Regions from separate parts of the Streptomyces sp. NPDC096193 genome, predicted to be linked through region 1. Evidence: predicted binding sites of a transcription regulator. Region 1 holds the regulator's gene; the other holds the start of a gene.
The links. The regulator HspR, encoded in region 1, represses chaperone genes until heat shock. The targets are predictions, from matches to a motif close to TTGAGNNNNNNNNNCTCAA.
Positions count from the first base shown of each region.

Region 2: lon (endopeptidase La) is a predicted target of HspR. The motif match lies at 2,228-2,246, and genes of this name have one in related genera.

Region 1 is NZ_JBEOSJ010000005.1:16,628-31,172, reverse strand. It holds gene ABTX78_RS10095 (heterodisulfide reductase-related iron-sulfur binding cluster) at 1-2,063, opposite strand, end outside; gene ABTX78_RS10090 (sugar transferase) at 2,194-2,721, opposite strand; gene dnaK (molecular chaperone DnaK) at 3,030-4,901, shown strand; gene grpE (nucleotide exchange factor GrpE) at 4,898-5,548, shown strand; gene dnaJ (molecular chaperone DnaJ) at 5,579-6,769, shown strand; gene ABTX78_RS10070 (heat shock protein transcriptional repressor HspR) at 6,771-7,226, shown strand; gene ABTX78_RS10065 (hypothetical protein) at 7,460-7,978, opposite strand; gene ABTX78_RS10060 (ATP-binding cassette domain-containing protein) at 8,044-8,442, opposite strand; partial or broken gene lxmJ (F420-dependent peptide dehydroalanine reductase LxmJ) at 8,487-9,297, shown strand; gene ABTX78_RS10050 (helix-turn-helix transcriptional regulator) at 9,585-10,589, opposite strand; gene ABTX78_RS10045 (Rieske (2Fe-2S) protein) at 10,970-11,290, shown strand; gene ABTX78_RS10040 (pyridoxamine 5'-phosphate oxidase family protein) at 11,506-11,946, opposite strand; gene clpB (ATP-dependent chaperone ClpB) at 12,101-14,545, shown strand, end outside.
Region 2 is NZ_JBEOSJ010000008.1:209,216-223,760, forward strand. It holds gene lon (endopeptidase La) at 1-2,205, opposite strand, end outside; gene ABTX78_RS15130 (rhomboid-like protein) at 2,495-3,370, opposite strand; gene ABTX78_RS15135 (spermine/spermidine synthase domain-containing protein) at 3,670-4,359, shown strand; gene ABTX78_RS15140 (response regulator transcription factor) at 4,451-5,188, shown strand; gene ABTX78_RS15145 (HAMP domain-containing sensor histidine kinase) at 5,185-6,306, shown strand; gene ABTX78_RS15150 (multifunctional oxoglutarate decarboxylase/oxoglutarate dehydrogenase thiamine pyrophosphate-binding subunit/dihydrolipoyllysine-residue succinyltransferase subunit) at 6,587-10,486, shown strand; gene ABTX78_RS15155 (SAV_2336 N-terminal domain-related protein) at 10,565-13,819, opposite strand; gene ABTX78_RS15160 (AAA family ATPase) at 13,824-14,545, opposite strand, start outside.

The DNA.
Region 1 (14,545 bases):
TTGAGGGACAGGGCCTCGTCGACGCGTTCGGTGTTGATGCGCTTGCCGATCCGCTCCTCCATCCACATCCGCGCGCCACCGGCGCCGCAGCAGAAGCCGCGTTCCTTGTGGCGGTGCATCTCCTGCTGGCGCAGGCCCGGGACGGCGGACATGATCTCGCGCGGCGGTGTGTAGACCTTGTTGTGGCGGCCCAGGTAGCACGGGTCGTGGTAGGTGATCAGGCCGTCGACCGGGGTCACCGGGATCAGCTTGCCCTCGTCGATGAGGTGCTGGAGCAGCTGGGTGTGGTGGATGACCTCGAACTCGCCGCCCAGCTGCGGGTACTCGTTCGCGATCGTGTTGAAGCAGTGCGGGCAGGTCGCGACGATCTTCTTGGAGGCCTTGGGCTTCTTCGTCGACGCGTCCTCGTCGTCCTCGCCGAACGCCATGTTCAGCATCGCGACGTTCTCCTGGCCGAGCTGCTGGAACAGCGGCTCGTTGCCGAGGCGGCGGGCCGAGTCACCGGTGCACTTCTCGTCGCCGCCCATGATCGCGAACGTGACGCCCGCCATGTGCAGCAGTTCCGCGAAGGCCTTGGTGGTCTTCTTGGCCCGGTCCTCCAGGGCACCGGCGCAGCCGACCCAGTACAGGTACTCGACCTCGGTGAGGTCCTCGACGTCCTGTCCGACGATCGGGACCTCGAAGTCGACCTCCTTGGTCCACTCGACGCGCTGCTTCTTGGCCAGCCCCCAGGGGTTGCCCTTCTTCTCCAGGTTCTTGAGCATCGTGCCCGCCTCGGACGGGAACGCGGACTCGATCATCACCTGGTAGCGGCGCATGTCGACGATGTGGTCGATGTGCTCGATGTCGACCGGGCACTGCTCCACGCACGCGCCGCAGGTGGTGCAGGACCACAGCACGTCCGGGTCGATGACGCCGTTCTCCTCGAGCGTGCCGATCAGCGGCCGCTCGGCCTCCGCGAGGGCGGCCGCGGGAACGTCCTTCAGCTGCTCCTCGGAGGCCTTCTCCTCGCCCTCCATCGTCTTGCCGCCGCCGGCCAGCAGGTAGGGCGCCTTGGCGTGCGCGTGGTCGCGCAGCGACATGATGAGCAGCTTCGGGGAGAGCGGCTTTCCGGTGTTCCAGGCGGGGCACTGGGACTGGCAGCGGCCGCACTCGGTGCAGGTGGAGAAGTCGAGGATGCCCTTCCAGGAGAACTGCTCGACCTGGGAGACGCCGAAGACGTCGTCCTCGCCCGGGTCCTCGAAGTCGATCTCCTTGCCGCCGCTCGTCATCGGCTGGAGCGCGCCGAGGGCGGTGGAGCCGTCGGCGTTCCGCTTGAACCAGATGTTCGGGAAGCCGAGGAAGCGGTGCCAGGCGACACCCATGTTGGTGTTGAGCGAGACCGTGATCATCCAGATCAGCGAGGTGCCGATCTTGATCATCGCGGTGAAGTAGATCAGCGTCTGGAGCGTGGAGACGCTCAGCCCCTCGAAGGCCACGACCAGCGGATACGAGACGAAGTACGCGGCCTCGTAGTGCTCCACGTGGTGGATCGCGCCCTCCAGTCCCCGCAGGACGAGGATGGCGAGACCGATGGTGAGGATGACGTACTCGACGAAGTAGGCCTGCCAGGCCTTCGAGCCGGCGAAGCGGGACTTGCGGCCCGCCCGGGAGGGCAGGTTGAGCAGCCGGATCGCCATCAGGACGACGATGCCGACGACCGTCATCAGACCGATGAACTCGATGTACATCTCGAACGGCAGGAAGCCGCCCAGGATCGGCAGGACCCAGTCGGCCTCGAAGAGCTGCCCGTACGCCTGCGCCAGCGTGGGCGGCAGGGTGAGGAAGCCGATGGCGACGAACCAGTGGGCGAAGCCCACGATCCCCCACCGGTTCATACGGGTATGGCCGAGGAACTCCTTGACCAGGGTGATCGTGCGCTGCTTGGGGTCGTCGGTCCGGCTGCCCGCAGGCACGGGCTGGCCGAGCTTCACGAACCGGTAGATCTGCGCGACGGCTCGGGCGATGAGCGCAACGCCGACCACGGTCAGAACCAACGACACGATGATCGCGGCGAGTTGCATGAGGGGGCTCCTCGGGCCTGCGAGGGTGGGAAACTATCCAGCACTACTAAGCGGTAACTTATCCAGTCCGTGCTGAGAGTACCCACTTATTCCGCCGCACTGTAGCTGGGCGGTCGGTGATCTGTGTCGCTCAGGCATGCCTCACCGGGACGCGCGGGCGGCGTCCGACGAGGGCGGCGGGCAGGGTACGGACCATGATCGCCAGGTCGAGTCCCAGCCAGTGCTGTTCGACGTAGTGGAGGTCGAGTACGGCCTTCTCCTCCCAGGGCATCTCCGAGCGGCCGCTGACCTGCCAGAGGCCGGTGAGGCCGGGGCGCACCCCGAGGCGGGTGCGGAGTCCGCCGATGGCGGAGTCCGCGTCCTCGGGGCGCAGTGGACGGGGGCCCACCAGCGACATCTCTCCCCGGACGACATTGATCAGCTGCGGCAGCTCGTCGAGGAAGTGGCGGCGCAGCACGCGACCGGTGCGGGTGCCCGGGGAGGCGCGGAAGGCGAGTATGCCGAAGGAGCGGCCGGCCAGGCCGATGCGCCGGCGCCGGACGAGGGCCGCCCGCCGTGAGGTGAGGGCGACCGCGACGGCGATGACGACCATCAGCGGGGTCAGAAGAACGAGCAGCAGCAGGCCGCCCGTCATGTCCATCAGGCGTTTGGCGGACACACGCCTGACAGGCGTCGACCGCTCGACCGACATCATGGGCGCACACCCTTCCTTCGCTGTTGACTGGCCTTGACCGTATTTTTGCGCGTTTGGCGGTATTGCGGCTACGACTCTGGCAGACGAACGCCCTTCGGTCGCTGCGCCACGCGTGTGAGGCCGTCCGGCCGGGCATGCGGCACTGGTCGCGGCGAAGTATGCATATAAGAGCCGGATAAAAGTTGAGTGGGGTCGACTCAGGTCTGTTGACTACGGAGACCGGGTCATGCATCCTTGAGCCAGATCTACTCAAGTCTGCTGGAGGAATTGACATGGCACGTGCGGTCGGCATCGACCTGGGCACGACTAACTCCGTCGTCAGCGTTCTGGAGGGCGGCGAGCCCACCGTCATCACCAACGCCGAGGGTGCCAGGACCACGCCGTCCGTCGTCGCCTTCGCGAAGAACGGTGAGGTGCTGGTCGGCGAGGTGGCCAAGCGCCAGGCGGTCACCAACGTCGACAGGACCATCCGGTCGGTCAAGCGCCACATGGGCACCGACTGGAAGATCGAGCTCGACGGGAAGAACTTCAACCCGCAGCAGATGAGCGCCTTCATCCTGCAGAAGCTGAAGCGCGACGCGGAGTCCTACCTCGGCGAGAAGGTCACCGACGCGGTGATCACCGTCCCGGCGTACTTCAACGACTCCGAGCGCCAGGCGACGAAGGAGGCCGGCGAGATCGCCGGTCTGAACGTGCTGCGCATCGTCAACGAGCCCACCGCGGCCGCCCTGGCGTACGGCCTCGACAAGGACGACCAGACCATCCTGGTCTTCGACCTCGGTGGCGGCACCTTCGACGTCTCGCTGCTGGAGATCGGCGACGGTGTCGTCGAGGTGAAGGCGACCAACGGTGACAACCACCTCGGTGGTGACGACTGGGACCAGCGCGTCGTCGACTATCTGGTGAAGCAGTTCGCCAACGGTCACGGCGTGGACCTCGGCAAGGACAAGATGGCTCTCCAGCGTCTCCGCGAGGCCGCGGAGAAGGCGAAGATCGAGCTGTCGTCCTCGACCGAGACGACGATCAACCTCCCCTACATCACGGCGTCGGCCGAGGGCCCGCTGCACCTGGACGAGAAGCTGACGCGCGCTCAGTTCCAGCAGCTGACCGCCGACCTGCTGGAGCGCTGCAAGACGCCGTTCCACAACGTCATCAAGGACGCGGGCATCCAGCTCTCCGAGATCGACCACGTCGTTCTCGTCGGTGGCTCGACCCGTATGCCCGCCGTCGCCGAGCTCGTCAAGGAGCTCACCGGCGGCAAGGACGCCAACAAGGGCGTGAACCCGGACGAGGTCGTCGCCATCGGCGCCGCGCTCCAGGCCGGTGTCCTCAAGGGTGAGGTCAAGGACGTCCTGCTCCTCGACGTGACCCCGCTGTCCCTCGGTATCGAGACCAAGGGCGGCATCATGACCAAGCTCATCGAGCGCAACACCACGATCCCGACCAAGCGGTCCGAGATCTTCACGACGGCCGAGGACAACCAGCCGTCGGTGCAGATCCAGGTCTACCAGGGCGAGCGCGAGATCGCGGCGTACAACAAGAAGCTCGGGATGTTCGAGCTGACCGGTCTGCCGCCGGCCCCGCGCGGGGTCCCGCAGATCGAGGTCGCCTTCGACATCGACGCCAACGGCATCATGCACGTGACCGCGAAGGACCTGGGCACGGGCAAGGAGCAGAAGATGACCGTCACCGGCGGCTCCTCGCTGCCGAAGGACGAGGTCGACCGGATGCGCCAGGAGGCCGAGCAGTACGCGGACGAGGACCACCGTCGCCGTGAGGCCGCCGAGTCCCGCAACCAGGGCGAGCAGCTCGTCTACCAGACCGAGAAGTTCCTCAAGGACAACGAGGACAAGGTCCCGGGCGATGTGAAGACCGAGGTCGAGGAAGCGCTCGGCGAGCTGAAGGAGAAGCTCAAGGGCGAGGACACGGCCGAGATCCGCACCGCGACCGAGAAGGTCGCCGCCGTCTCGCAGAAGCTGGGCCAGGCCATGTACGCCGACGCCCAGGCCGGCCAGGCCGCCGGTGGCGACGAGGGCGCGCAGGCCGGCGGCGCGGGTCAGTCCGCCGACGCCGCCGATGACGTCGTGGACGCCGAGATCGTCGACGACGAGAAGGACTCCGGTCGTCAGGGTGGTGCCGCGTGACGGAGGAGACTCCGGGGTTCGACGAGCACGAGGAGAACCCCTCCGTCCCCTCCGGCGCGACACCTGACGACGCCGCCGAGCCCGCCGAGCCCTCCGAGAAGGAGGGCCCGGCGGCCCCGGCAGGGGACGCAGCAAAGATTGCCGCCCTGACGGCTCAGCTGGACCAGGTCCGTACGGCCGCCAACGAGCGCACGGCCGACCTCCAGCGGCTCCAGGCCGAGTACCAGAACTACCGCCGTCGTGTGGAGCGCGACCGGATCACGGTCAAGGAGATCGCTACGGCGACTCTCCTGACCGAGCTCCTGCCCGTGCTCGACGACATCGGCCGCGCCCGTGAACACGGGGAACTCGTGGGCGGGTTCAAGTCGGTCGCCGAGTCTCTCGAGACGGCGGCCGCCAAGATGGGCCTGCAGCAGTTCGGCAAGGAGGGCGAGCCCTTCGACCCGACGATCCACGAGGCGCTGATGCACAGTTACGCACCGGACGTCACCGAGACCACGTGCGTCGCGGTGCTGCAGCCGGGGTATCGCATCGGCGAGCGGACCATCCGCCCCGCGCGGGTCGCGGTGGCCGAGCCCCAGCCGGGCGCGGCCCCGAAGGAAGAGACGGCGAACGACGAGGAGAGCGGTGGCCCGGACGAGGGCTGACGCAATGATCGTCCGAGAGGAGGGACGTCGATGAGCACGAAGGACTTCGTCGAGAAGGACTACTACAAGGTTCTCGGCGTCCCCAAGGACGCCACCGAGGCCGAGATCAAGAAGGCGTACCGGAAGCTCGCCCGCGAGTTCCACCCGGACGCCAACAAGGGCGACGCCAAGGCGGAGGAGCGCTTCAAGGAGATCTCCGAGGCCAACGACGTGCTCGGCGACCCCAAGCGGCGCAAGGAGTACGACGAGGCGCGCGCCCTCTTCGGCAACGGCGGCTTCAGGGCCGGGCCTGGTGCCGCCGGCGGCAGTTTCAACTTCGACCTGGGCGACCTCTTCGGGGGCGCCCAGGGCGGGCCGCAGGGCGGCGGTGCCGGTGGCTTCGGCGGCGGGCTCGGCGATGTCTTCGGCGGGCTGTTCAACCGCGGCGCCGGCACCGGCGCGGGTACGCGGACGCAGCCCCGCCGCGGCCAGGACATCGAGTCCGAGGTGACGCTCAGCTTCACCGAGGCGGTGGACGGGGCCACGGTCCCGCTGCGGATGTCCAGTTCGGCGGCGTGCAAGGCGTGTGCGGGCACCGGCGACAAGAACGGAACACCCCGGGTGTGCCCGACCTGCGTCGGCACCGGACAGGTCTCGCGCGGCGGCAGCGGCTCGTTCTCGCTGACCGACCCGTGCGTGGACTGCAAGGGCCGGGGGCTCATCGCCCAGGACCCCTGCGAGGTCTGCAAGGGCAGCGGGCGCGCCCGCTCCTCGCGCACCATGCAGGTCAGGATCCCCGCGGGCGTCTCCGACAGCCAGCGGATCCGGCTGCGCGGCAAGGGCGCCCCGGGTGAACGGGGCGGCCCCGCAGGCGACTTGTACGTGGTCGTGCACGTCGACGCCCATCCCGTCTTCGGCCGCAAGGGCGACAACCTCACGGTCACCGTGCCCGTCACCTACACGGAGGCGGCGCTCGGCGGCGAGGTGAAGGTGCCGACCCTGGGCGGCCCGCCGGTCACGCTGAAACTGCCCGCGGGGACCCCCAACGGCCGTACGATGCGGGCCCGTGGCAAGGGAGCCGTCCGCAAGGACGGCACCCGCGGTGATCTGCTGGTCACCGTCGAGGTCGCGGTCCCCAAGGAGTTGAGCGACAAGGCGAAGGAAGCGCTGGAGGCCTACCGCGAAGCCACCGCGGAAGAGGACCCGCGGGCCGAGCTGTTCCAGGCCGCGAAGGGAGCATGAGATGGATGGCCGGAGCGGACGCAGCCGGAACCCTTATCAGCTGACCGACGAGTCACCGGTATACGTGATCTCGGTGGCGGCCCAGCTGTCCGGCCTGCACCCTCAGACCCTGCGTCAGTACGACCGTCTCGGTCTGGTCTCTCCCGACAGAACCCCCGGCCGGGGCAGGCGTTACTCGGCACGCGACATCGAACTGCTGCGCACCGTCCAGCAGTTGTCGCAGGACGAGGGCATCAATCTGGCCGGTATCAAGCGCATCATCGAACTGGAGAACCAGGTCGCGGCGCTCCAGTCCCGCGTCGCCGAGCTGGCTTCGGCGGTCGAGGGCGCGGCAGCGGCCATGCAGCAGCGTGAGGCCCAGGTGCACGCCTCGTACCGGCGCGATCTCGTGCCGTACCAGGATGTGCAGCAGGCGAGCGCACTGGTGGTGTGGCGGCCCAAGCGGACCTCCGAGTAGGGCCGTTCGGCCCAGGCTTTCAGCAGGACACCCGGCGGGGCCGGAGAGCGACATGCTCTCCGGCCCCGCCGTCGTGCTGTCCCCTGGCAGATAGCTGACTCCCCGGTGCAGCAAGCCGACAGCGATCTCGGTGGAGGACGTCCGGACCCGCTGGCAGGCTGGAACTCGCCGGTCGCCGGAGCACCCAGACAGCCGCGCTCGGGAACATCTCCGGAGCGCCCCGAACTCCCCTGCTAAGGAAGGGCCGTGGCCACCGCGTCGATCGCCATCATCCACATCGGCTGCGCGCCCGTGCCGAAGGCCGCCGCCAGGGCGTAGCCCACCGCCGCGTCCAGCGGCTCGATCTCCGCGTCCTCGCGCCACTCCGCTATTACGCGGCCGCCGCCGTCCGAGGAGAAGTCGCCGATGTGCCGGCCGTCGCGGACGAGACGGCTGCTCGGGACGGAGTCCGGGACCAGACGGTACGACGTACCCGCGTGGTCGACGTCCACGGCGTACGAGCGCCGGGTCAGGCGCCCCTTCGACGGGGTCATTTTCGCCGGGGTCCCGTCGATGCGCAGGGCCAGCTGCTCCGGATCGCGGGTGCCGATCGCGATGTGGTCGTCCTTCTCCGAGTCCGGCGCGCGGTCGAGGGTGATCCGGGGGATCCCGTCGCCCTCGACGAGCAGGGACTCCTGGCCCTCCAGCCGGATGCGCAGCTCTCCGAAGCGGTCGTCCTGGACCGGGGCGGGTGTGGGGGCGGTGTCGTTCATGGGGGTCTTCCGGTCCTTCAGTGTGGTCAGAACTGACGGTGCACAACGGTGTGTTGTGGTGGCGCTCAGTGGGATGCGGCCGGCTGGGTCGCGGTGAGGTCCCGGTTGAGATCATTCCTTGCCGGCAGGTCCTGGTGCAGCCCGTGGTCGCGAACCCGGCCGCCCTCGAAGGGGATCAGCTGGTCGGCGGAGGTCACGGTGGACAGCCGGTGTGCGATGAGCAGCACCGCGCAGTTCTCCGTAGCCTGTTCGACGGTCTTGCGCAGGGCCGTCCCGCTCAGGCCGTCCGGATGCGCGGTGACCTCGTCGAGGAGAAGCACCTGGGGCAGGCGCAGCAACGCGCGGGCAATGGCGAGGCGTTGGCGTTCGCCGCCCGACAGGGCGAGGCCCCGGGAGCCGATGGTGGTGTCGAGCCCGTCGGGCAGGCCCGCGACGAATCCGTCCAGGAGCGTCTTGCGCAGCACGTCCGCGGTGTCCCTCTCGCTCGCGTCGGGCGCGGAGTACAGGAGCGCTCGGCACCTCCGTGCTGCCGCTGCGGCATCCGTACGAGGCCGCGTTGCAGGCCCGTTCCCTCGCCCTGCTCACCGGCGAACCGGTGGTGGCGGGATACGGGATCGGCAATCCGGGCTTCGTGGCCGGGCTCACCGGCAGCCCGTACGCCAGTCCCCGCACGGCGGTGCACGACTATCTGACCTCGGTGCGGGCCCTGCTCGACGGCGACCGGGTCGAGCACGACGGGCCCTATCACCGGCTCCACGGCGAACTGTTGCCGCTCGGCCGTGCCCGCGTGGAGATCGGTGCCGGAGTGCTGCGGCCGGGCATGGCACGTACCGCCGGTGCCGTGGCCGATGTGGCCATCACCTGGATGACCCCTCCGCGCTACATCGAGGGAGTGCCGGCCCCCGCGCTGACCGAGGGTGCCACAGCCCGCCAGGGAGCCGCTGAGGGGCCCGTACGGCCCCGGATCGCGACCGCCGTCCATGTGGCCGTGGCCCGCCCCGGCCCGGACCCCGCCGGATCCCGCTCGCCGCGGTCGGCGAACACCTCAGGGCGCCGCACTACGCCGCGATGTTGAGCCGCGCGGGCGTCGCCGTCGACCCGCACGACCCGGCGGCGAGCGCGGCCGCGCTCCTGGACCACCAAGTCGTCGTCACCGGCAGCCCGCGGAGATCGCCGAGGCGCTCGCCGGTTACCGGGCCGCCGGGGTGGACGAGGTGATGCTCAACCCGGCGGGTGTGCTGCTGACCGAGGGAGTGCCCGCGGCCGTCGCCGATCTGGAGGAGATCGTCACCGCCTGCCGCGAGCACGTACCCGCCTGACCTGTCGGCCGCGGCCTGCCGCGAGCACGTACCCGCCTGACCTGTCGGCCGCGGCCTGCCGCGAGCACGTACCCGCCTGACCTGTCGGCCGCGGCCTGCCGCCAGCACGCACCCGTCTGGCGCGTCGGCCGCCGCCCGGCGCCCCGCGCCCGCCGCCCGGCGCGAGCTCGTACCCGCCCGACACACGTCGCCGCCGCGCGCGGCCATGCACACATCCGGCACACCGTGCGTCGCCCCGGGCCCCGGGGCGACGGATTCCGGTCGTCTGTGCGCCGCCCCCGAACGCGTCAGCGGCTGACGGGAATCGCCTCCGCGTCCTGCTCCAGAATCCCCGACCGGGCGATGAGATAGCCCAGTTGAGCGCGGCTGCCGCTGCCGAGCGACGAGCCCAGCTTGGCGATATGGGCCCGGCAGGTCCGCACGTTCATCCCGAGACGCCGCGCGATCGCCTCGTCCACATGGCCTTCGACCAGCAGTTTCGCGATGGAACGCTGTACGCCGGTGATGCCGTCGACGACGGGTCCGTACGAGATCGGCTCCTCCCACGGGATGCCGTGCAGCCAGAACTGCTCGAAGACACCGACGAGATACTCGACGATCCCCTTGTGCCGCAGCTCCAGCGCGGACAGCCGGTCGCTGCTCGCGGGGATGAACGCGACTTTGCGGTCGATGATGATCAACCGCTCGATGATCTCCTCCAGGGTCCGCACCTCCACGCCGGCCGGCGCGACCGCCTCCATGTAGGCGAGCGTGGCGGGGTGGTGGCGGGCGGTGTGCTGGTAGAGCGTGCGCATCCGTACGCCCCGCTCGATCAGCGGTTCCACCCTGCGCAGGGCCTTCTCCAGGACATGCGGTTGCCGCCCGCTGCCGGGCTGGACCGTGAGAAGCTCCTCGGTGCAGTCTGCGGTGACTTGGTCGAGGGTTGTGTTGATCCGGTTGAGGCCTTCGAGGACCGTGATCCCCTGTGGGACGGTGGAGTTCTGAGCGGTGAACGCCATGAATGGCTCAAGAGCATCGGTCAGAGCGACAGTTCGGCGTCTGCGCTCTTGGATCTCCCGCTCGATGGGGTGTATCAGCTGTGTCAGCGCAGTGGTCGGCGGAACCGGCCGGAGCCACTGGGCGTCGTCGGGATCCGGGTGCAGCAGGGCGAGATCGTAGAGGCACGGTGTGGCCGCTGCCTCTGACCGGGCTATACGCCCGGTACGCAGAGCGGTGATGTACAGACTTTTCCCCGCTTCGCACAGCTCACCGTCTGCGTGAGAGTGTCCGGGTTCGCCCTCGTTTGCTGTCATACGCACCCCCTCAGGCTCCTGCAATACAGGAACATGATGCCTGCCGTCGCTGGTGCAAGCGTTCGGAGTGAGACATCGTCTTATTCGCGGGGGAGGAGGAATGATCAAAAGAGGTGGAGATCACCCATGTCTAGGACGCTACGTGCTCTTTGTGCTTTTGCCCTAGCGGCGGCCGCGCTAGGCGCGGTGGCTTCCGGCGAGACCTCCTGGAGCGGCACTTCCCCCGACACGGTGGCGACGGCGCAGGCCGCCTCCGTGCCCACGGGTCAAGTGGCGGGCATTCCGCCAGAGCCGTCCTGGGGTGCCTCGGCGCCCGCGAAGGTCGCAGGCGACCTTGGCGAGCCTTCCTGGGGAGTCGTCCCTCCGACCAGCACAGAAGCATGACGGTTCCCCCGGACGACCGGGTCTTCCGGCGCGAGATGGCCACGGCCTATCGATCGGGGTGGCATTTCATCGATCTCGTCACGGCAATCCCCCACCGTGGCGACTCGTTGATGGTCACCCTGTTCGGAGAGCCGATCGTCGTGGCGCGCGAGGAGGACGAGGACGTCCGTGCCTACCGGTGCCTTCGCCGGCCCCGTGGAGCGCCGCAGCCCGTTCGCTGCGCCATCCGCTACGGCATGATTTTTGTCAATCTCGACCAGCGAGACCATCAGATGGTCGAGCCCGACACCACCACTGCCACCCCCCGCAGTGCCTGAGCGATTCCCCCGTCGTTGTAGATCGCTCGGGTGCTTCCCCCACACAGCGGCGCCATCGTGGACCTGAAACACGATGGCGCCGCTGTGCATTTCCCGTACTGCTCCGCGGCGTTCCCCCCACGCCTGCGCGCCGCGGCCTTCCCCCCGCCCTTGCGCATCGCGGCGTTTCCCCCGCTCCTGCGCGCCGCGGCGCCTCCGGCCGGCCGGCGCTCCGGTCAGGCTTTGCCGAGTGCCCGCTCCACGGCGATCTCGATGAGCACCCGGTCCGGGTTGGGCTTCGGCATCCGCCCGTAGCGCTCCGCGTAGCGCCGCACCGCGTCCTCGACCGCGTCGGGCTCCGTGCGCACCCTCGCCCTGCCCTCCAGCGTCGCCCACCGCCTGCGGTCGACCTGGCAGACGGCCACCCGGGCGCCCCGCCCCTCCGCGAGCTCCGCCTCTCCGTCTGCGTCTGCGTCTGCGGACGCCAGCACGTGGGCCACCTTGCGCGTGTGCCGGTTGGCGATCACCCGGGCGGTCCCCGTCCGCGGGTCGAAGGTCACCCCCACCGGCACGACGTGCGGGCTGCCGTCCGGCCGCAGGGTCGTGAGGGTGCAGAGATGGTGTTCACGCCAGAACGCGAGGTACTCGGCACTGAGATGGGATACGTCTGTGGCCATGGCCCCAGGCTAGGTGGACGGCCCGAGGCCGGGGTGGGCCGGAGGCGCTGCCGCGGTGACGCGTGACTGGTTGAGTGGAATAGACTCAACTTTGTGCAAGTTCGCTGAGTCAGTGTTGAGGGACACCCCCACCCGCAAGGAGGAGAGAGCGCACGTGGACGCCGAGCTGACCAACAAGAGCCGGGATGCCATCAACGCCGCCACCAGTCAGGCGGTGACCGCGGGCCATCCCGATCTCACCCCCGCACACCTGCTGCTGGCACTCCTCGCCGGTGAGGACAACGCCAACATCATCGATCTGCTGGCCGCCGTGGAGGCGGACCAGGCCGCCGTGCGGTCCGGGGTGGAGCGGCTGCTGGCCGCGCAGCCCAGTGTCACGGGGTCCACCGTCGCTCCGCCGCAGCCCAACCGCGAGCTGCTCGCCGTCGTCGCCGACGCGGGACAGCGGGCCAAGGAGCTCGGGGACGACTATCTCTCCACCGAGCACCTGCTGATCGGCCTGGCGGCCAAGGGCGGGGCCACCGGTGAAGTGCTGGCGCAGCAGGGCGCGTCGGCGAAGAAACTGCTGGACGCGTTCGAGACGGCAAGGGGAGGACGACGGGTGACCACCCCGGATCCCGAGGGTCAGTACAAGGCGCTGGAGAAGTTCGGTACGGACTTCACGGCCGCGGCCCGCGAGGGCAAGCTCGACCCGGTCATCGGCCGGGACCATGAGATCCGCCGGGTCGTCCAGGTGCTGTCCCGGCGCACCAAGAACAACCCGGTGCTCATCGGTGAGCCCGGCGTCGGCAAGACCGCCGTCGTCGAAGGACTCGCCCAGCGGATCGTGAAGGGGGACGTGCCCGAGTCGCTCAAGAACAAGCGGCTGGTGGCCCTCGACCTCGGCGCGATGGTGGCAGGTGCGAAGTACCGCGGTGAGTTCGAGGAGCGGCTCAAGACCGTGCTCTCCGAGATCAAGGCGAGCGACGGACAGATCATCACGTTCATCGACGAGCTGCACACGGTCGTCGGCGCGGGCGCCGGCGGCGACTCCGCGATGGACGCGGGCAACATGCTCAAGCCGATGCTCGCCCGCGGTGAGCTGCGCATGGTCGGCGCGACGACCCTCGACGAGTACCGCGAGCGGATCGAGAAGGACCCGGCGCTGGAGCGGCGTTTCCAGCAGGTGCTGGTCGCCGAGCCGACCGTCGAGGACACGATCGCGATCCTGCGCGGTCTCAAGGGGCGCTACGAGGCGCACCACAAGGTCCAGATCGCCGACTCCGCGCTGGTCGCGGCGGCCACGCTGTCCGACCGGTACATCACCTCGCGCTTCCTGCCCGACAAGGCGATCGACCTGGTGGACGAGGCCGCGTCCCGGCTGCGGATGGAGATCGACTCCTCGCCGCTGGAGATCGACGAACTCCAGCGCGCCGTCGACCGGCTGCGGATGGAGGAGCTGGCGCTCAAGAACGAGTCCGACGCCGCCTCCAAGCAGCGCCTGGAGAAGCTGCGCCGCGACCTCGCCGACAAGGAGGAGGAGCTGCGCGGCCTCAACGCCCGCTGGGAGAAGGAGAAGGAGGGTCTCAACCGCGTCGGTGAGCTGAAGGAGAAGCTCGACGAGTTGCGCGGCCAGGCCGAACGCGCCCAGCGCGACGGTGACTTCGACTCCGCCTCGAAGCTGCTGTACGGCGAGATCCCTTCCGTGGAGCGGGAGTTGGAGGAGGCCTCCGCGGCGGAGGCCGAGGTCCGCCACGACACGATGGTCAAGGAGGAGGTCGGCCCCGACGACATCGCGGACGTGGTCGGCTCCTGGACCGGCATCCCGGCGGGACGCCTGATGGAGGGCGAGACGCAGAAGCTGCTGCGGATGGAGGCCGAGCTGGGTCGCCGGCTCATCGGCCAGTCCGAGGCGGTGCAGGCGGTGTCCGACGCGGTACGGCGCACCCGCGCCGGTATCGCCGACCCGGACCGTCCGACGGGCTCGTTCCTCTTCCTCGGCCCCACGGGCGTGGGCAAGACCGAGCTGGCCAAGGCGCTCGCGGACTTCCTCTTCGACGACGAGCGGGCGATGGTCCGTATCGACATGTCGGAGTACGGCGAGAAGCACACCGTCGCCCGCCTGGTGGGCGCGCCCCCCGGCTACATCGGCTACGAGGAGGGCGGCCAGCTCACCGAGGCGGTGCGCCGGCGCCCGTACAGCGTCGTGCTGCTGGACGAGGTGGAGAAGGCCCATCCCGAGGTCTTCGACATCCTGCTCCAGGTGCTCGACGACGGCCGCCTCACGGACGGGCAGGGCCGCACGGTCGACTTCCGCAACACGATCCTGGTCCTCACCTCCAACCTGGGCAGCCAGTACCTGGTGGAGCCGCTCACCAGCGAGGAGGAGAAGAAGGAACAGGTCCTGGAGGTCGTGAGGTCCTCTTTCAAGCCGGAGTTCCTCAACCGCCTCGACGACCTCGTGGTCTTCTCGGCCCTCTCGAAGGACGAGCTGGCCCGTATCGCGAAACTCCAGATCGAGCGGCTCGCCAAGCGCCTGGCGGAGCGCCGCCTCACGCTGGACATCACCCCGGCGGCCCTGGAGTGGCTCGCCGACGAGGGCAACGACCCCGCGTACGGC
Region 2 (14,545 bases), on a different contig from region 1:
GATCGGGAGCACCCGGCCGGTCAGCGACACCTCACCGGTCATCGCCACGTCCGTACGAACCAGCCGTCCGGAGAGCAGCGACGCCAGCGCCGTCGTCATCGTGATACCGGCACTCGGGCCGTCCTTGGGGACCGCGCCCGCCGGGAAGTGGATGTGCACACCCCGGTCCTTCAGGTCGGCGACCGGCAGCTCCAGTTCGGCGCCGTGCGAGCGGAGGAAGCTCAGCGCGATCTGCGCCGACTCCTTCATCACGTCACCGAGCTGACCGGTCAGGGTCAGTCCGGAGCCGCCCGTCTCCGGGTCGGCCAGCGACGCCTCGACGAAGAGCACGTCGCCGCCCGCGCCGGTGACGGCGAGGCCGGTGGCGACACCGGGCACCGCGGTACGGCGCTCGGCCGGGTCCTGCGCGGACTCGGGCACGTGGTGCGGCCGTCCGACCAGGGCGCGCAGCTGCTCGGAACCGACGGTGAGCGGCAGTTCCCGCTCGCCCAGTTCGTGCTGGGCCGCCACCTTGCGCAGCAGCCTGGCGACCGAACGCTCCAGGTTCCGCACGCCCGCCTCACGGGTGTACTCGGCGGCCAGCTTGCGCAGTGCCGAGTCCTCCAGGACGACCTCGCCGGGCTGCAGGCCCGCCCGCTCCAGCTGGCGCGGCAGCAGGTGGTCCCTGGCGATGACGACCTTCTCGTCCTCGGTGTAGCCGTCCAGCCGGACCAGCTCCATACGGTCGAGCAGGGCCTCCGGGATGGCCTCCAGGACGTTCGCCGTGGCGAGGAACACCACGTCGGACAGGTCGAGTTCGACCTCCAGGTAGTGGTCGCGGAACGTGTGGTTCTGCGCCGGGTCCAGGACTTCGAGCAGCGCGGCCGCCGGGTCGCCCCGGAAGTCCGAGCCGACCTTGTCGATCTCGTCCAACAGGACCACCGGGTTCATCGACCCGGCTTCCTTGATGGCACGGACGATCCGGCCGGGCAGCGCGCCCACGTAGGTGCGCCGGTGGCCGCGGATCTCCGCCTCGTCCCGTACGCCGCCGAGCGCGACCCGGACGAACTTGCGTCCCATCGCGTGCGCGACGGACTCGCCGAGCGAGGTCTTGCCGACGCCCGGCGGGCCGACGAGTGCCAGCACCGCGCCCCCGCGCCGTCCGCCGACCACTCCGAGTCCTCGGTCGGCACGGCGCTTGCGCACCGCCAGGTACTCGGTGATCCGCTCCTTGACGTCCTGCAGGCCCGCGTGCTCGGCGTCCAGGATCGCCTTGGCGCCCTGGATGTCGTAGGCGTCCTCGGTCGTCTCGTTCCACGGCAGTTCGAGCACGGTGTCGAGCCAGGTCCGGATCCAGGAGCCCTCAGGGCTCTGGTCGCTGGACCGCTCGAGCTTCTCGACCTCCTTGAGGGCCGCTGCGCGGACCTTCTCGGGCAGGTCGGCGGCCTCGACACGGGCCCGGTAGTCGTCGGACTCATCCTCGGCGCCGTCGCCGTCGAGCTCGCGCAGCTCCTTGCGCACGGCTTCGAGCTGTCGGCGCAGCAGGAACTCGCGCTGCTGCTTGTCGACGCCCTCCTGGACGTCCTTGGCGATGGACTCCGCGACATTCTGCTCGGCCAGATGCTCCCGCAGCTGCTCGGTGGCGAGCTTGAGGCGGGCCACCGGGTCGGCGGTGTCGAGCAGTTCGATCTTCTGGGCCGTGGTCAGGAAAGGTGAGTAGCCGGAATTGTCAGCGAGCTGCGAGACGTCGTCGATCTGCTGGACACGGTCCACGACCTGCCAGGCCCCGCGCTTCTTCAGCCAGTCGGTGGCGAGCGCCTTGTACTCCTTGACCAGGTCGGCGACCTGTCCGGGCAGCGGGTCGGGAACGGTCTCCTCGATTTGGGTGCCCTCGATCCACAGAGCGGCGCCGGGGCCGGTGGTGCCCGCGCCGATCTGCACGCGGCCGCGGCCGCGGATCAGGGCACCGGGGTCGCCGTCGGAGAGCCGGCCGACCTGTTCGACCGTGCCGAGCACGCCGGTGGCGGCGTACTGGCCGTCGACCCGAGGAACAAGAAGCACCTGTGGCTTGCTTGCCCCACTGGAACGGGCAGCGGCCTGTGCGGCCTCCACCGCGGCTCGTACATCGGTGTCGGAAAGGTCCAGAGGCACCACCATTCCGGGCAGCACGACCTCGTCATCGAGCGGCAGCACGGGCAGGGTGAGTGGTGTGGACGACAAAGCCATGATCTCCCCTTAGGCAGTGAAGTTGAGCTATGTGGACTCAATGATTGGGGCGCCGCAGATGTTCCCCGCCTCTTGTTCGCTCTCAGCGATCAGCCCCTCCCCCTCCGCAGCCCTCACCGCCGCCCGCCGCGCACCCTCCGCAGCACGGCGTGGACGGAATCACCCACCGGAACCCACGCCGGTCACACGGTCACGACGGACGACACCGCCGAGGTGCCGAGGCTGCGCGAGGTGATCGCGGCCCCGCCAGAGCGGCAGGACCGGCCCCCGGGCCGTACACGTTCACGGATCAGGCAGGCACCGGCGTACGGCCGCCCGAGCGTCCCGCCCAGCGGCGGACGACGGGCAGGCAGGCGAGACCGGCGAGCAGAGCCAGCGGATGGCCCCAGTCGGTGAGCGGGTCCGTGAAGGCGAGCAGGTCCCGCAGGAGCGTCATCGCGACGAAGCCCAGCACCGTGACCCGCAGGACGGGGCTCAGCAGTCCGGCAAGTGCGCCGACGCTCGCCATCAGCCCGAAGCTGATGCCGTAGTCGAGCCGGTGCAGCGAGGTGGCGGGCAGATGGCCGACCGCCACGGATACACCGACCGGGACCTCGGTCGCCAGGGTCGCCCCGACATGGCCGACGAGAAAGACGAAAGCGGTGCGCAAACCGCCGATGCGGCGTTCCAGCGCGGTCAGCACGACGACGAAGGCGATGGCGTACGGGGACGCCGGACCGCCGGCGATCCACAGGGCGCTCGCACCGAGAACCAGCAGCGGCCTGTCCGCCAGATGGGCGACATCGGTGCTGGATCCGTGCAGCAGCGCGGAGACAGTGGCGGGGTCCGCGTAGCGGGCGAACAGGGAGGTCGCGAGCAGAACGAGGAGGTACCCGAAGGTGAAGGGGGCACCGGTCGGAGTGGGCAGCAGCCGCAGAGCCTGCCGCCACCGGGGCGTCCGCAGCGGGTCGGCGGCCGGGAAGGGCACGGCGGGAGGCTGTCCGGCGCGTACGGGCCCGGTCCGCTGCGCCGGAATGGCGGGAAGCAGCTCCGTGAGCGCGGCCTGCTCCCCGAGCACCTCGTCGGGACGGCCTTCCTGAGCCCGCTCCGGCATGGTGCGCTGAACTCCGTCGCCCGCGGTGGTCCGGTCGCGCCTGGTCCGGTCGCCCTTCGGGTGCTGGTGCACGGCGTGAGGCCCCTTTCGCCAAGCCCCCGAACAAACCCCACCCAAGCGATCAGCGTGACCCGCGTCCATGACGTACGCCACACGAGGCAACCTGCGTCCTCGCCCGTACGTCGCGGGCCGCGCACCCCGCCGTCCGCGCCCCGCGTGTTCGCCGTCGGCGCGAACACGGCACGCGTGCGGACGCCGCCCCGGGGCAGGAGCCCATCGGGCCCGCGCTCCGGAATATCGGTTTGTCCCGGTCGCGCCGTCCCGCAAGCATGGTCGACGCCATCGACGGCCAGCCATCCGGAGGTACTGCCATGCCGCTGCACGCCGACGCCGAAACTCCCGTCACCCTCGACCGGCGCGAGGGACCCTACGGAGAGATCGTGCTGCGGCAGCGCGGTGAGCACCACGAGATCATCGCCAACGGATGCTTCCTGATGGACACCTCCGACGGGCGCTCCGAACGGCTGCTGGTGGACGCGGCGAGCGAGGCGCTCACGGCCAGCGGCAAACACCCGTCCGCCCTGCTCATCGGCGGACTCGGGGTCGGCTTCTCGCTGGCCCACGCCGCCGCCGACCCCCGCTGGCGCCGGATCACGGTGGTCGAGCGCGAGCAGGCGGTCATCGACTGGCACCGCTCGGGACCGCTCGCCCGGATCTCCGGTGAGGCGCTCGGCGACCCCCGTTGCGTGATCCTGCACACGGACCTCCTCACGCATCTGCGTGAGTCCGCCGACCACTACGACGCCCTGTGCCTCGACATCGACAACGGGCCCGACTGGACCGTCACGGACGACAACGAAAGCCTCTACTCCCCGGACGGACTCGCCGCCTGCCAGGACCGGTTGACGCCCGGCGGAGTTCTGGCCGTGTGGTCGGCCCAGCCTTCCCCGGCTTTTGAGGATGCGTTGCGGAATGCCGGATTCAGCGGGGTAAGAACCGAAGAGATCCGCCTTGCCCGAGGCGTACCTGACGTGGTCCATCTCGCCGTTAGCCCTGCGTAGCCGGGACGCCGCGACTGCCTTTACGCTGCTCACCTACACACCGGATCAAATAACCAGATGCAACTCGCGAGAACGCGTACAGGGGCGGGCGATGGAGCAGACACACACCACGCACAACGGCGTCGCGGCCACGCCAGGCGCTCAGCGCCGGGTGCTGGTCGTCGAGGACGACTCGACCATCGTGGACGCCATCGCCGCCAGACTGCGGGCTGAGGGCTTTCTCGTCCAGACGGCCACCGACGGCCCCGCCGCCGTCGACGCGGCCGAGGCCTGGCAGCCCGACCTGATGGTCCTCGACGTGATGCTTCCGGGCTTCGACGGTCTCGAGGTCTGCCGCCGGGTCCAGGCGCAGCGCCCGGTCCCGGTGCTGATGCTCACGGCCCGCGACGACGAGACCGACATGCTCGTCGGGCTGGGCGTCGGCGCCGACGACTACATGACGAAGCCGTTCTCGATGCGCGAGCTGGCGGCCCGGGTGCATGTGCTGCTGCGCCGGGTGGAGCGGGCCGCGCTCGCCGCGGTGACGCCGCGCAGCGGGATCCTGCGTCTCGGCGAGCTGGAGGTCGACCACGCCCAGCGCCGGGTACGCGTCCGCGGCGACGACGTGCACCTGACGCCCACCGAGTTCGATCTGCTGGTGTGCCTGGCGAACACCCCGCGCGCCGTCCTGTCCCGCGAGCAGCTGCTCGCGGAGGTGTGGGACTGGGCCGACGCCTCGGGTACCCGCACCGTCGACAGCCACATCAAGGCGCTGCGCCGGAAGATCGGCGCCGAGCGGATCCGTACGGTGCACGGCGTCGGATACGCCCTGGAGACGCCTGCCCCATGAGGCGCCGCCTCCGGGACGAGCCGCCCGGCCGCCCCGACCGGCTGAACAGGCTGCGCTCCGCCTCCCTGTCGATCTCGATCAAGACCAAACTCGGCGCGCTCGTCGTCGTCTCGGTCTTCATCACCACGGGGCTGCTCGTCGTCGCCCTGCGCACGGAGACCGAGCTGCGTTTCATCACGGTCTTCTCGGTGATAGCCACGTTGCTGATCACCCAGTTCGTGGCGCACGGCCTGACCGCGCCGCTGGACGAGATGAACACCGTGGCCAAGGGCATATCGCACGGCGACTACACCCGCCGGGTGAGCGGCGCCGACCGCCGTGACGAGCTCGGCGACCTCGCCTCGACGATCAACCGCATGGCGGACGACCTGGAGGCGGTGGACCGGCACCGCAAGGAGCTGGTCGCCAATGTCTCGCACGAGCTGCGGACCCCCATCGCCGCGCTGCGCGCGGTCCTGGAGAACGTGGTCGACGGGGTCTCCGCCGCCGATCCCGAGACGATGCGCACGGCGCTGAAGCAGACCGAGCGGCTGGGCCGGCTGGTCGAGACGCTGCTGGACCTGTCCCGGCTGGACAACGGGGTCGTGCCGCTGCGGGCCCGGCGCTTCGAGGTGTGGCCGTATCTCTCCGGGGTGCTGAAGGAGGCCAATCTGGCCGCCGCCCAGCGCCGTGTGGCCTCGGGCTCGGGCAACCACACCCGTACCGACGTGCATCTCCATCTGGATGTCTCGCCGCCCGAGCTGACCGCGCACGCGGACGCCGAGCGGCTGCACCAAGTGGTCGCCAATCTGATCGACAACGCGGTGAAGCACTCGCCGCCGCACGGCCGGGTGACGGTACGGGCGCGCCGCGGCACCCAGCCGGAGTCGTTGGACCTGGAAGTGGTCGACGAGGGCCCGGGCATTCCCGAGCAGGAGCGCCACCGGGTCTTCGAGCGGTTCAACCGGGGCAGCATCCTGGCCCCGCACGGCAAGGGCAGCGACGGCGGTACGGGTCTGGGCCTGGCCATCGCTCGCTGGGCGGTGGATCTGCACGGCGGGCGCATCGGCGTGGCCGAATCCGCCCGCGGCTGCCGGATCCGGGTCACTCTTCCGGGAATTCCGTCACCCCGCGGTTGACGTAGGGTTCGAACCGGAAGCGGCCGTTCTGCGTGGTGATCCGTGAGGACGGGCCCGCGCGGCCGCTCACGAGGCGGGCCGGAGGGCCATGGCCGCGGTGTCGCCGACCCGTGGTGGGGTCGAACCGTGCTTGTTTCCCGCCATTGTCAGCCCCGAAACCCGCCTTTCGGTGTGACTTGCGCGACGATGACCAGCCCCGCCTGCATCTCCCGGCCGGGGAGGCGTAGCCTTGATTCCCGCTGTCCATCACCTTGTGAAGCGGAAGAGGGCGGTTGCCGCCGTGTCGTCTCAGTCCCCCAGTAACTCGAGCATCTCGACCGACCAAGGCGCGCAGGGCAAGAACCCTGCCGCCGCATTCGGGCCCAATGAGTGGCTCGTCGACGAGATCTATCAGCAGTACCTCCAGGACCCCAATTCCGTCGACCGCGCCTGGTGGGACTTCTTCGCCGACTACAAGCCGGGCGGCGGCAGCTCCGCCGCCACGGCGGCGAAGCCCTCCGACGGAAGCACGGCCGCGGACGCTGCCCCCGCGCAGCCCGGTACCGCAGCCGCGGGGGCTGCGGGTACCGCCGGTCAGACCGGCAGTGCCACCGCGAACGGCGTGAACGCCGCTCCGCAGAGCGCACCGGCCGCGAAGGCCCCGGCCGCCCAGCCCGCCGCACCGGCCCAGGCCGCTCCCGCGGCGAAGGCGGCCCCGGCCGCCGCGCCCGAGGCCAAGGCGGCACAGCCGGCTCCGGCCAAGGCCGAGCCGGCGAAGGCCGCGCCCGCCAAGGCCGAGCCGGCGAAGGCCGCACCGGACACCGAGGCCCCCTCGGGTCCCGAGTACGTGACGCTGCGCGGCCCCTCGGCCGCTGTCGCGAAGAACATGAACGCCTCGCTGGAACTGCCGACGGCCACCTCCGTGCGCGCGGTCCCGGTGAAGCTGCTCTTCGACAACCGCATCGTCATCAACAACCACCTCAAGCGCGCCCGGGGCGGGAAGGTCTCCTTCACCCACCTCATCGGGTACGCGATGGTGCAGGCCCTCAAGGCCATGCCGTCGATGAACTACTCCTTCGCGGAGAAGGACGGCAAGCCCACCCTGGTCAAGCCGGAGCACGTGAACTTCGGTCTCGCCATCGACCTGGTGAAGCCGAACGGCGACCGCCAGCTGGTCGTCGCGGCCATCAAGAAGGCCGAGACGCTCAACTTCTTCGAGTTCTGGCAGGCCTACGAGGACATCGTCCGCCGCGCCCGGAACAACAAGCTGACGATGGACGACTTCACCGGCGTCACCGTCTCGCTGACCAACCCCGGCGGCCTGGGCACCGTCCACTCGGTGCCGCGTCTGATGCCCGGACAGTCGGTCATCATGGGCGTCGGCTCCATGGACTACCCGGCCGAGTTCCAGGGCACCTCCCAGGACACCCTGAACCGCCTGGGCATCTCCAAGGTGATGACCCTCACCAGCACGTACGACCACCGGGTCATCCAGGGCGCCGCCTCCGGCGAGTTCCTTCGGGTCGTGGCCAACTTCCTGCTCGGCGAGCAGGGCTTCTACGACGACATCTTCCAGGCGCTGCGGATCCCCTACGAGCCGGTCCGCTGGTTCAAGGACATCGACGCCAGCCACGACGACGACGTCACCAAGGCCGCCCGGGTCTTCGAGCTGATCCACTCCTACCGGGTCCGCGGCCACGTCATGGCCGACACCGACCCGCTGGAGTACCGCCAGCGCAAGCACCCGGACCTGGACATCACCGAGCACGGGCTCACGCTGTGGGACCTGGAGCGCGAGTTCGCCGTCGGCGGCTTCTCCGGCAAGTCGATGATGAAGCTGCGCGACATCCTCGGCGTCCTGCGCGACTCGTACTGCCGCACCACCGGCATCGAGTTCATGCACATCCAGGACCCGAAGCAGCGCAAGTGGATCCAGGACCGCGTCGAGCGCGGGCACACCAAGCCCGAGCGCGAGGAGCAGCTGCGCATCCTGCGCCGGCTCAACGCCGCCGAGGCGTTCGAGACCTTCCTGCAGACCAAGTACGTCGGTCAGAAGCGGTTCTCGCTGGAGGGCGGCGAGTCCGTCATCCCGCTGCTCGACGCGGTCATCGACTCCGCCGCCGAGTCCCGGCTGGACGAGGTCGTCATCGGCATGGCCCACCGCGGCCGGCTGAACGTGCTGGCGAACATCGTCGGCAAGTCGTACGCGCAGATCTTCCGGGAGTTCGAGGGCAACCTCGACCCGAAGTCGATGCACGGCTCCGGCGACGTGAAGTACCACCTGGGCGCCAACGGCACCTTCACCGGCCTGGACGGCGAGCAGATCAAGGTCTCGCTGGTCGCCAACCCCTCCCACCTGGAGGCGGTCGACCCGGTGCTGGAGGGTGTCGCCCGCGCCAAGCAGGACGTCATCAACAAGGGCGGCACGGACTTCACGGTCCTGCCGGTCGCCCTGCACGGTGACGCGGCCTTCGCCGGCCAGGGTGTCGTCGCCGAGACGCTGAACATGTCGCAGCTGCGCGGCTACCGCACCGGCGGCACGGTCCACATCGTCATCAACAACCAGGTCGGCTTCACCGCCTCCCCGGAGTCGTCGCGTTCGTCGATGTACGCGACCGACGTGGCCCGCATGATCGAGGCGCCGATCTTCCACGTGAACGGCGACGACCCGGAGGCCGTGGTCCGCGTCGCGCGGCTGGCCTTCGAGTTCCGCCAGACGTTCAACAAGGACGTCGTGATCGACCTCATCTGCTACCGCCGCCGCGGTCACAACGAGGGCGACAACCCGCAGTTCACCAACCCGCAGATGTACAACCTGATCGACAAGAAGCGTTCGGTGCGCAAGCTCTACACCGAGTCGCTGATCGGCCGGGGCGACATCACGCTGGAAGAGGCGGAGCAGGCGCTCCAGGACTTCCAGGGCCAGCTGGAGAAGGTCTTCGCGGAGGTCCGCGAGGCGACCAGCCTGCCGGCCCCGGCGCATGTCCCGGACGCGCAGGCCGAGTTCCCGGTGGCCGTCACCACCGCGGTCTCCCAGGAGGTCGTGAAGCGGATCGCCGAGTCCCAGGTCAACATCCCCGACCACGTCACCGTGCACCCGCGGCTGATGCCGCAGATGCAGCGTCGTGCGGCATCGGTCGAGGACGGCACGATCGACTGGGGCATGGGCGAGACGCTCGCCATCGGCTCGCTGCTGATGGAGGGCACCACGGTCCGGCTGTCCGGTCAGGACACCCGCCGCGGCACGTTCGGCCAGCGCCACGCGGTGCTGGTGGACCAGGAGACCGGCGAGGACTACACCCCGCTGCTGTACCTCGCCGAGGACCAGGCCCGCTACAACGTCTACGACTCGCTGCTCAGCGAGTACGCGGCGATGGGCTTCGAGTACGGCTACTCCCTCGCCCGGCCGGACGCGCTGGTCATGTGGGAGGCGCAGTTCGGTGACTTCGTCAACGGCGCCCAGACCGTCGTCGACGAGTTCATCTCCTCCGCCGAGCAGAAGTGGGGCCAGACCTCCGGCGTCACGCTGCTGCTGCCGCACGGCTACGAGGGCCAGGGCCCGGACCACAGCTCCGCGCGACCCGAGCGCTTCCTCCAGATGTGCGCGCAGAACAACATGACGGTCGCGATGCCGACCCTGCCGTCGAACTACTTCCACCTGCTGCGCTGGCAGGTGCACAACCCGCACCACAAGCCGCTGATCGTCTTCACGCCGAAGTCGATGCTGCGTCTGAAGGCCGCGGCGTCGAAGGCGGAGGAGTTCGTCAACGGTGGCTTCCGCCCGGTGATCGGCGACGAGTCGGTGGACCCGAACGCGGTCCGCAAGGTCGTCTTCTGCTCCGGCAAGGTCTACTACGACCTGGAGGCCGAGCGGGTCAAGCGCGGCGTCACCGACACCGCGATCCTGCGTCTGGAGCGGCTGTACCCGCTGCCGGGCAAGGAGCTCCAGGCCGAGATCGCCAAGTTCCCGAACGCCGAGAAGTACCTCTGGGCGCAGGAGGAGCCGGCGAACCAGGGTGCGTGGCCGTTCATCGCGCTGAACCTGATCGACCACCTGGACCTGGCCGTCGGTGCGGACATCCCGCACGGCGAGCGTCTGCGCCGCATCTCGCGTCCGCACGGCTCGTCCCCGGCGGTCGGCTCGGCCAAGCGCCACCAGGCGGAGCAGCAGCAGCTGGTCGACGAGGTCTTCGACGCCTAGTCGCAAGGCCTCTCGGGCCCGGTTCCGACCGGAGGGCCCGGTCCGCGTCACTCGACGCGGACCGGGCCCTCCGGCGTTTCACCCACCGTCTTCGAGCCGCTCGATCTCCCGCAGGAACGGCTCCACACCCGGCGCGTCCGCCGGCCGGACCCGCGCCAGCATCGCCGCCACCGCCCGGTGTTCCTCCAGGGCGCGCTCGGGACCGGCGGTGCGTTCCAGCCGGCCCGTCCGCAGCCACTGGGCGTTGACCAACCGGTCGAAGAGGACCGGGCCGGCCTCCGCGAGGGCCCGGCGGCCGTGGGCGACGGCGTCGCGGTGGAGTGGGTGCGCGGACGCCGGGCCCTCGCGGAGACCGGACAGCAGGGCGGCCGCCACCGCGCGGTGCCACCAGGCGTGTGCGGCGAGTTCGGCGTCGGTCGCCGCCCGGGCCGCCGCGCCGAGCGCCCAGTCCGCCTCGTGGAGGTCGGCGACCGTGCCCTCGGCCCGGAACCGCTCGATGTAGGCGAGGCCCAGCAGGGCGCGCCGGCGCGGGAGTTCGGGGTCGGTGGGCCGGGTCTCCTCGATCGCGCCGCGCAGTGCCCGTACGGCGGCCTGGATGTCGGCCCGGGCGTCCTTGTCCACTCCCCGCTCGGTCAACTGCCGGCCGAGGGAGGTGAGGACGAGCGCGCGGCTCGGGTCCCGCCACGGCAGCAGGGGCAGCGCCTCGGTCCAGGCCGCGACCGCGGAGTCGCGGTGGGCCCAGCCGCCGGTGGACACGTACCGCTGCTCCAGCACCCGGGCCATCCGCAGCAGGATGTCGGCCTGGGTCTCCTCGTCGCGGCCGGTGTGCCGGCGTGCCTGGTCGAGGGCCTGGAGGATACGGAGCCTGGCGTCGTCGTCGAGGTGTTCGTGGGCGAACTCGATGGCGTCGGCGTAGTCCAGCCAGGCGCGGCACAGGTCGCTCTGCTCGGCGGTCTCCCAGTCGATGGCGTCGATGCCCTCGTGCAGGTCCTCGTCCGCCTGTTCCGCGAAGGTCCGTGAGGCGGCGAGGTCGTGGTCGCCGACGGCCCTCGGGACAGGGCCCTCGCCGCGGTGGTGGCGGGCCAGGTCGAGGAGGAGCCCACCGCGCAGCAGCAGGGCCGACTCCCGGCGCTCTCCGTCCAGCAGCAGTTCCACGACGCCGAGCGCGGTGTGCAGCGTCTCGGTGAAGAAGCCCGCGGGCCCGATCGGTCCGCGCAGTCCGTAGGGCGCGCCGGTCACCGCCAGCCGTCGCAGCACCCGGATCCTGGCGGACGCGGCCGCCTGCACGAGAGCGGCCGGCGTGTCCCACGGCGGCGGGTCGCCGGTGAGTTCGGCGAGGCTGCTGTCGGCGGTCGACAACAGCACGGCGGCCACCAGATCGGTGTCGTCACCGGCCGGGCCCGCCTGCACCCACACCCACTCGGGCATCAGCTTGGGGCTGAGCCGCCCGGCGGACACCTCCTCCGCCATGGCCTCCAGAACCCGCGCCAGCGTGAGGTAGGCCCGCGCCCCGCCGGAGATCGCGTTCTGGGCCGCCTCCAGTGCCTCGGGCAGATCCTCCGGCAGCGGGCGTACCAGCCAGCGCCGCAGCAGCGCTTCGGCCAGTTCGCCGTAGAGCGCGGCCCGTTCACCGGACCGCCGCTCCGCCTGGGTCGCCGAGCCGAGGAGTCGGATGGCCGCGTCCAGGTCGCGTACGGTGCCGTACTGGCCGAAGTGCGCCAGACAGCTGCGGGCCTTCGCGACGAGTGCGGCGGGGCCCTCCGTCGTCAGCCCCGGTGTCACGGCGGGCTGGGGGCCGCCGAGGCGGCGCAGGACCTGGGTGGAGACCTGGGCGAAGGCCCACAGTCCGCGGTTGTCTCCGGTGGCCGGGGCCGGCGGGTGCGGATCCACCGATCCGGCGAGGAAGGCGGAGGCCATCGCCGGGAAGTTGCGCACGGTGCGTCCGTAGCGGGAGGCGACGTACTCCGAGCAATGCTTGAGCACGAGCGACGCGCTGCTGGCGCCCAGTTGGCCGAGCAGCTCTTCGCGGACGCCGTCGAGGAAGGCGTACGCCGGACCCCCCTCCCGAGGGCCCGTGGTGTCGTCGGGATCCCTTCGCAGCAGCCCGCTGAGGAGCACCTCGGCCAGGACGTCCGGACCGCTGCGGACGAGCATCGCGCGCTGCACGAGCTGCATCACCGGCAGCACCAGGGGAACCGCCGACAGATAGACGGCGAGCTGCGCGGCGGCGGGCGACGCGGTTCGGCGGAAGGCCCGCACCCGTTCGGCCGGCTCGATGCGCCGGGCCGCGCGTGGGCGGACGGAGGCGGGTTCGTGCCTCGGCAGGACCAGCGCGGCCGCGGCGTTCATGGACTGCCCGGTCGCACCCGCGATCAGCCGGGTCCAGGCCTCGAAGGAGGAGCGGCGCAGCGCGAGAACGGGGACGGGGATACCGTCCGCCGGGCCGGGCGCACCGAGCCGCGGAGTGAACTCCAACCGCCCGGCGGGTCCTTCGCGGCGTTGCAGCAGTCCCGGCCGTGCGGGCAGATGCGTGCGCCCCCACATCCGCTGCGGCAGCGGCTGCACGACCGCGACGGGCGCGGTCGACGCCCAGATGTGCAGCAGCCGCTGCATCCGGCCGCTGCGCCACAGCGGACCCGCGCAGTCGCTGAGCACCACGGTCAGCTGCCGCCCGGTGGGATCGCCGAGCTGGGCCGGTACGGGCCGGTGCTCGTCGAGGCGGTGCACGGCCACCTCGCGGAAGGCCCCCGCACGTTCGCAGATCTCCCGCAGCTCTTCGAGCGCGGTGCTCCACACGACGTTCGACGACGACTCGTCCATCACGAGGGCGAGCCGGGCCTGACGCCGCCGGACCGTGCGGAGCACGGGCACCACCAGACCCGTCTCGGCGGCCCGGTCCGCGGTCGCGATCTCGTCGAGTTCCCTGCGCACCAGCCGCATGGGCGGTCGGTAGTGCTGGAGAGGCCGCAGGGAGCGCTGGAGGTCGAGGGTGTCGGGCAGCGCCGTGGGAGCCGGGACCGGGACGCTGCGCGTGGCGCCGTCCGGCAGGGACCCGCCGACGGTGTCCGGCTGGGCGGGCCCGTAGAGACCGGTGCCGGGCCGCGACGAAGGGCGGACTCCGGGTGTGGAGACGGCGGGCTGCTCCGGGGGCCCGGCGGACGGCCGGTCCGCCGGGCCGGGTGGCAGGACAGGGGCTGATGCTTCGGTCGTACCGGCGCGGGCCGCGGGCACGTACCGCGACAACCACAGCGCGTCCGCCAGTTCCTCGGCGGTCGGCTTCAGTTCCGCCTCGCGCAGCCGCGCGACGAGCGCGGTCAGGGCCGCGGAGTGCACGGCTTCACCGCTGCCGGATGTCGAGCGGGCGTATCAGCAGTTCGGCGACCTCGTCCCGCCGCCCGGGCTCTGCCTGCACGGCGTGCTGGGTGAGGTAGATCGCGTTGAGCAGCTGGTCGGTGGGGCGCAGTTCGCCGTCCCCGTCCTCGCGGGTGAACCGGCCGATCAGATCGAGGTTCCGCTCGTCGGCGCCGGCTCCGAAGTGGGCCTGCACCATGGCGGCGAGCCGCTCGTCACGCGGCGGGTCGAGGTGCAGATGGATGCAGCGGCGCAGCAGCGGGGCGGGGAAGTCGCGCTCGCCGTTGCTGGTCATCACCACGAACGGGAAGGCGGCGCAGCGCACCCGGCCGTCCCGGACGGGCACCCTGCGGCCGTCGTCGGTGAGCACCCGGACCTCGCCGTGACCCGGCCGGTCGGCCATCCGCTCCAGCTCCGGAAGGGCGAACTCGCCTTCCTCCACCACGTTCAGCAGATCGTTCGGCAGGTCGATGTCACTCTTGTCGAGCTCGTCGATGAGCAGCACCCGCGGCCGCTCGGACGGCAGCAGCGCGGTGCCGAGCGGCCCGAGCCTGATGTACCGGCCGATGTCGTCGGACTGGCGCTCGGCGAGCTGGGCGTCGTGGAGCCGGCCGATGGCGTCGTAGGTGTAGAGGCCGTCCCTGAGCTCGGTGCGGCTGACGACGGGCCACTGGAGCACGCGGCCGAGGCCCAGTTCGTACGCGACGG